Regions from separate parts of the Priestia megaterium genome, predicted to be linked through region 2. Evidence: a T-box and tRNA genes for the amino acid it is inferred to sense, from the RefSeq annotation. Region 2 holds a T-box; the other holds one or more tRNA genes.

Region 1 (3,379 bases), 1.1 Mb from region 2:
CACTAAAATTAAAATAAACCCTAACCACTCATATGGAATTCGGATAAAAAAGAGCGCATCTCTAATCTTTGAATATTTTTCGGTTAACATAAGTTCTCTTGCATTCATAAACGTAGCCGGATCCACGCTGGTACCTTTTAATGATTGTGGAATAGAGGTGTCACTTATATAAAATAAATACACCCATATACAAGCTGCATACACAAGAAAAACTCCGATGGACCACAAAACAATTTTTTTCACGCATTCCCCTCCTTTTGTACAAACAGTATTCTGTTATTACTATTGTAGGTTTTTTTTCGAAATTTAGAACAAGCGTTTAGAGATGTGCTATAGGAAATGCAAATTGTGAAGAGAAAATCATAGAAAAACGAAAAACAGAGTTTATTCTTTTGTCTAAACTCTGTTTACAAACAAAAAAAGCAGTTTGCATATGCAAACTGCTTTTGAGATGACCCGTACGGGATTCGAACCCGTGTTACCGCCGTGAAAGGGCGGTGTCTTAACCGCTTGACCAACGGGCCAGTATGGCTCCACAGGTAGGACTCGAACCTACGACCGATCGGTTAACAGCCGATAGCTCTACCACTGAGCTACTGTGGAATATGGTGGGCCTAAGTGGACTCGAACCACCGACCTCACGCTTATCAGGCGTGCGCTCTAACCAGCTGAGCTATAGGCCCATTATTTGGAGCGGGTGATGAGAATCGAACTCACGACATCAGCTTGGAAGGCTGAGGTTTTACCACTAAACTACACCCGCGTTACTTAAGATGGGGCGACTGATGGGAATCGAACCCACGAATGCCGGAACCACAATCCGGTGCGTTAACCACTTCGCCACAATCGCCGTCTTAAAATGGTGGCTCGGGACGGAATCGAACCGCCGACACAAGGATTTTCAGTCCTTTGCTCTACCAACTGAGCTACCGAGCCCCAAACAAAATGGCGGTCCCGACGGGAATCGAACCCGCGATCTCCTGCGTGACAGGCAGGCATGTTAACCGCTACACCACGGGACCACTTTGGTTGCGGGGACAGGATTTGAACCTGCGACCTTCGGGTTATGAGCCCGACGAGCTACCGAACTGCTCCACCCCGCGATGATATGAATATGATATAAATAAATGGCGGAGGAAGAGGGATTCGAACCCCCGCGGGCTTTAACACCCCTGTCGGTTTTCAAGACCGATCCCTTCAGCCGGACTTGGGTATTCCTCCGTATATTTATAACAAATGTAACTTATATGGTAGCGGCGGAGGGAGTCGAACCCACGACCTCACGGGTATGAACCGTACGCTCTAGCCAGCTGAGCTACACCGCCATATTATTCGTTACAATTATTTAATTTCATTGGTGGAGCCTAGCGGGATCGAACCGCTGACCTCCTGCGTGCAAGGCAGGCGCTCTCCCAGCTGAGCTAAGGCCCCATAAATGGTCGGGAAGACAGGATTCGAACCTGCGACCCCTTGGTCCCAAACCAAGTGCTCTACCAAGCTGAGCTACTTCCCGTTTATGGCGCGCCCGAGAGGAGTCGAACCCCTAACCTTTTGATCCGTAGTCAAACGCTCTATCCAATTGAGCTACGGGCGCTTTATATGGAGCGGAAGACGAGGTTCGAACTCGCGACCCCCACCTTGGCAAGGTGGTGTTCTACCACTGAACTACTTCCGCTTATTAAAATGAGCCATGAAGGACTCGAACCTTCGACCCTCTGATTAAAAGTCAGATGCTCTACCAACTGAGCTAATGGCTCTCTATGGCTGGGCTAGCTGGATTCGAACCAACGCATGACGGAATCAAAATCCGTTGCCTTACCGCTTGGCGATAGCCCAATAAAATGGTGGAGGGGGGCAGATTCGAACTGCCGAACCCGAAGGAGCGGATTTACAGTCCGCCGCGTTTAGCCACTTCGCTACCCCTCCGATATAAATGGTGCCGGCAAGAGGACTTGAACCCCCAACCTACTGATTACAAGTCAGTTGCTCTACCAGTTGAGCTACACCGGCACGGTGGTGGAGGATGACGGGATCGAACCGCCGACCCCCTGCTTGTAAGGCAGGTGCTCTCCCAGCTGAGCTAATCCTCCAAATATCATACACAACATTAAATGTGTATATAAGTTTTTTACAAATGAGCCAAATAAAAAACCCCTAGACTCTTTTACAAGAGCATAAAAAGGGGTCTTATTCATTGCCTGGCAACGTCCTACTCTCACAGGGACAAAGTCCCAACTACCATTGGCGCTAAAGAGCTTAACTTCCGTGTTCGGTATGGGAACGGGTGTGACCTCTTCGCTATCGCCACCAGACAAGAGATTGCTCTCTCAAAACTAGATAACAATTTGCTGAGTAAAGCTTACGCTTTTAAAAGTTTGGTTAAGTCCTCGATCGATTAGTATCAGTCAGCTACACATGTCGCCACGCTTCCACCTCTGACCTATCAACCTGATCATCTTTCAGGGATCTTACTAGCTTGCGCTATGGGAAATCTCATCTTGAGGGGGGCTTCATGCTTAGATGCTTTCAGCACTTATCCCGTCCACACATAGCTACCCAGCGATGCCTTTGGCAAGACAACTGGTACACCAGCGGTGTGTCCATCCCGGTCCTCTCGTACTAAGGACAGCTCCTCTCAAATTTCCTACGCCCACGACGGATAGGGACCGAACTGTCTCACGACGTTCTGAACCCAGCTCGCGTACCGCTTTAATGGGCGAACAGCCCAACCCTTGGGACCGACTACAGCCCCAGGATGCGATGAGCCGACATCGAGGTGCCAAACCTCCCCGTCGATGTGGACTCTTGGGGGAGATAAGCCTGTTATCCCCGGGGTAGCTTTTATCCGTTGAGCGATGGCCCTTCCATGCGGAACCACCGGATCACTAAGCCCGACTTTCGTCCCTGCTCGACTTGTAGGTCTCGCAGTCAAGCTCCCTTGTGCCTTTACACTCTACGAATGATTTCCAACCATTCTGAGGGAACCTTTGGGCGCCTCCGTTACATTTTAGGAGGCGACCGCCCCAGTCAAACTGCCCACCTGACACTGTCTCCCGGCCCGATCAGGGCCGCGGGTTAGAATTTCAATACAGCCAGGGTAGTATCCCACCGACGCCTCCACCGAAGCTAGCGCTCCGGCTTCTCAGGCTCCTACCTATCCTGTACAAGCTGTACCAAAATTCAATATCAGGCTACAGTAAAGCTCCACGGGGTCTTTCCGTCCTGTCGCGGGTAACCTGCATCTTCACAGGTACTATAATTTCACCGAGTCTCTCGTTGAGACAGTGCCCAGATCGTTACGCCTTTCGTGCGGGTCGGAACTTACCCGACAAGGAATTTCGCTACCTTAGGACCGTTATAGTTACGGCCGCCGTTTACT
Region 2 (3,379 bases):
CAAGAAAAGCAAAAATTACGCCACATGTATGGTGTAACTGAGCGTCAATTCCGTAACTTATTCGTTGCTGCTGGTAAATTAACTGGTAAGCACGGTGAGAACTTCATGATTCTTTTAGAAGCTCGTCTTGATAACTTAGTATACCGTATGGGTCTTGCACGCACTCGTCGTCAAGCTCGTCAATTAGTTAACCACGGTCACGTTTTAGTTGACGGTAAACGCGTTGACATCCCATCTTACCGTGTACAACCTGGTCAAGTGATCGGTGTTCGCGAAAAATCTCGCAACCTTTCAATCGTGAAAGAAGCGCTTGAAGTTAACAACTTCGTACCAGACTACTTAACAGTAGACGCTGAGAAATTAGAAGGTACATTCACTCGCTTACCTGAGCGTTCTGAATTATCTGCTGAAATCAACGAAGCACTAATCGTAGAGTTCTACTCTCGTTAATAGTAAAAAGCCGTTCCCTATGGAGCGGCTTTTTTACTGTCTTTATACAAAAAAAGGCCTTTCGGCCTTTTTTTATGCGTATTGAATAAGCGTATATTTTTTCTTGCCTCGACGAATTACTGTAAATTGACCTTCAATACGGTCTTCTGCTCCTACTGTTTTTTGCAAATCTTGCTCACGCTCACCGTTTAAGTAAATCGCACCGTTTGAAATATCTTCACGCGCTTGACGTTTAGAAGGAGAGATTTTACTTTCTACAAGTAAATCGATTAAACCAATATCTTCACCTGTATGCGTGTAAGAAGGAACATCCTTGAATCCTTGCTTAATTTCTTCTGCTGTTAACTCTGAAATACTTCCGTTAAATAAAGCTTGCGAAATACGAATGGCTTGCTCAAGAGCTTCTTCACCGTGTACAAGCGTAGTCATCGCCGCTGCTAGTGCTTTTTGTGCTTCGCGTTTTTCAGGCGCTTCTTTTGCAGATGCTGCTAATTCATTAATTTCTTCATGTGATAAGAATGTAAAGTATTTTAAATATTTTATAACATCACGATCATCTGTATTAATCCAGAACTGGTAGAATTCATACGGACTTGTTTTTTCAGCGTCTAACCAAATTGCTCCGCCTTCTGTTTTACCGAACTTCGTGCCGTCTGCTTTTGTTACAAGCGGAACTGTTAATCCAAATGCTTTTGCATCTTCTTCTGATTTACGAATTAATTCTAAGCCAGCCGTAATATTTCCCCATTGGTCGCTGCCGCCAATTTGAAGCTTACAGTTATACGTTTGGTATAAGTTCAAGAAATCATATGATTGTAAAATCATGTAGCTGAATTCCGTAAATGAGATGCCTGATTCGATACGAGATTGAACAGAATCCTTTGCCATCATGTAGTTAATACCAAAGTTTTTACCGATATCTCGTAGGAATGTAATAACATCTAACGTGCCAATCCAGTCATAGTTATTCGCAATAACCGCTGCATTTTCACCTTCTTCAAAATCTAAGAAGCGTGAAAGCTGACCTTTAATACGCTCACTAAACATAGCAACCGTTTCTTTTTCATTTAACGTACGCTCTGCTTTTTTACCGCTTGGATCTCCAATAAGACCCGTACCTCCACCAACTAATGCAATCGGTTGGTGTCCAGCTTGTTGAAAGCGACGCAAAATTAAAACAGGAAGCATGTGGCCGATGTGAAGGCTGTCGGCTGTTGGATCGAATCCACAGTACAAACGAACAGACTCTTTACTCAAAAGTTCATTTAAACCTTTTTCATCCGTTTGTTGATTAATGAGCCCTCGAAACTCAAGATCTTGTAAAATATCCATGTTATATTCTCTCCTTTATCTAATTGCTCGTTACAATTTGTTGAACAACATAAAAAACGCCCCTTCTTAAAAAAGAAGGGACGAAAATATCGCGGTACCACCCTATTTGGAAATAAATTATTTCCCACTTAAATGATGTAACGGTCTACCCGTCTTTTGCTACTGTAAGTTCACAAAAGATGCTCAAGGACGTATTTCATATTTGTCTATGTACTGATTTTCAGCAACCATCAGCTCTCTTAAACAGGGAGACAAGTATTACTTCTTCCTATCACTGCAGTTTATTTTATTTAAAAGTTTACACCCCACAATTATGAATGATTTCATTTTAAAATTCAAGTCCAAAAAAAAGTTCAAACAGCTGGCTGTTTGAACTTTATAAAAATCACTTATTTTCCCTACAAAGATTGAAACGTTTACTCCTTAGTCTTCCATCGTCGACAAATCGCCCGTTGGCAAATCTAATTCCCACGCTTTTAAAACGCGACGCATAATTTTACCGCTTCGTGTTTTAGGTAGCTTATCTTTAAACTCGATTTCACGTGGAGCTGCATGAGCAGCTAACCCTTTTTTCACAAATTGACGAATATCTTCAATCAGTTCATCTGAAGATTCATACCCATCTCTAAGTGCGATAAACGCTTTAATAATTTCCCCACGCACAGGATCAGGCTTACCAATGACACCCGCTTCTGCTACAGCAGGGTGTTCAACAAGCTTACTTTCTACTTCAAATGGACCAACTCGTTCTCCTGCGGTCATAATAACGTCATCAATTCGGCCTTGGAACCAAAAATAACCGTCTTCATCCATATACGCGGAATCACCTGATACGTACCAGTCGCCTGGCATAAAGTATGACTCATACTTTTCCTTGTTGTTCCAAATTGCATGCATCATAGATGGCCAGCCTTTTTTAATTGCTAAGTTACCCATTCGATAAGGTGGAAGCTCTTGTCCTTGATCGTCAACGATTGCTGCTTGTACACCCGGAATAGGTTTTCCCATAGATCCTGGTTTAATTTTCATAGACGGGTAATTACAAATCGTCTGACCTCCAGTTTCAGTCATCCACCACGTGTCATGAATACGTTTTTGGAAAACCTTCATTCCCCAGCGTACCACTTCAGGATTTAATGGTTCTCCCACGCTTAATACATGTCTGAGGCTGCTTAAATCATAGCGTTTAACTAAGTCATCGCCAGCACCCATTAGCATACGAAATGCTGTAGGCGCACTGTACCAAACCGTTACGCCAAAATCTTCAAGTGCTTGATACCATGCATCTGGACTAAAGCGTCCTCCTACAATCACATTTGTTGCTCCAGCAAGCCAAGGACCAAAAATTCCGTAGGAAGTTCCCGTTACCCAACCCGGATCTGCTGTACACCAATACACATCGTCATCTTTTAAGTCGAGCACCCACTTAGCAGTTTGATAATGCTGAAGCATTGCATTATGAACGTGAAGCACCCCTTTTGGTTTTCCAGTTGAACCTGATGTATAATGAAGCAGCATACCATCTGTTCTATCTACCCACTCAATCTCCACCTCTTTATTCGCCGCTTCTAATCGCTTCAGAAAATCTAGTTGAATG

What was found. A T-box is a leader RNA that pairs with one kind of tRNA and senses whether it is charged. The one in region 2 lies ahead of tyrS (tyrosine--tRNA ligase), so its partner is inferred to be a tRNA-Tyr.
Region 1: it encodes a tRNA-Tyr, which carries the amino acid that the T-box ahead of tyrS (tyrosine--tRNA ligase) is inferred to sense. The anticodon was not compared.

The regions. Positions count from the first base shown of each region.
Region 1 covers NZ_CP023317.1:589,591-592,969, reverse strand. The annotation lists gene CEQ83_RS03200 (M48 family metallopeptidase) at 1-243, opposite strand, end outside; tRNA gene CEQ83_RS03195 (tRNA-Glu) at 453-524, opposite strand; tRNA gene CEQ83_RS03190 (tRNA-Asn) at 529-603, opposite strand; tRNA gene CEQ83_RS03185 (tRNA-Ile) at 607-683, opposite strand; tRNA gene CEQ83_RS03180 (tRNA-Gly) at 690-763, opposite strand; tRNA gene CEQ83_RS03175 (tRNA-His) at 775-850, opposite strand; tRNA gene CEQ83_RS03170 (tRNA-Phe) at 861-936, opposite strand; tRNA gene CEQ83_RS03165 (tRNA-Asp) at 947-1,022, opposite strand; tRNA gene CEQ83_RS03160 (tRNA-Met) at 1,027-1,103, opposite strand; tRNA gene CEQ83_RS03155 (tRNA-Ser) at 1,129-1,221, opposite strand; tRNA gene CEQ83_RS03150 (tRNA-Met) at 1,249-1,325, opposite strand; tRNA gene CEQ83_RS03145 (tRNA-Ala) at 1,356-1,431, opposite strand; tRNA gene CEQ83_RS03140 (tRNA-Pro) at 1,437-1,513, opposite strand; tRNA gene CEQ83_RS03135 (tRNA-Arg) at 1,518-1,594, opposite strand; tRNA gene CEQ83_RS03130 (tRNA-Gly) at 1,601-1,675, opposite strand; tRNA gene CEQ83_RS03125 (tRNA-Lys) at 1,685-1,757, opposite strand; tRNA gene CEQ83_RS03120 (tRNA-Gln) at 1,762-1,836, opposite strand; tRNA gene CEQ83_RS03115 (tRNA-Tyr) at 1,843-1,926, opposite strand; tRNA gene CEQ83_RS03110 (tRNA-Thr) at 1,935-2,010, opposite strand; tRNA gene CEQ83_RS03105 (tRNA-Val) at 2,015-2,090, opposite strand; rRNA gene rrf (5S ribosomal RNA) at 2,197-2,312, opposite strand; rRNA gene CEQ83_RS03095 (23S ribosomal RNA) at 2,376-3,379, opposite strand, start outside.
Region 2 covers NZ_CP023317.1:4,566,431-4,569,809, forward strand. The annotation lists gene rpsD (30S ribosomal protein S4) at 1-450, shown strand, start outside; gene tyrS (tyrosine--tRNA ligase) at 523-1,782, opposite strand; T-box leader at 1,856-2,066, opposite strand; gene acsA (acetate--CoA ligase) at 2,206-3,379, opposite strand, start outside.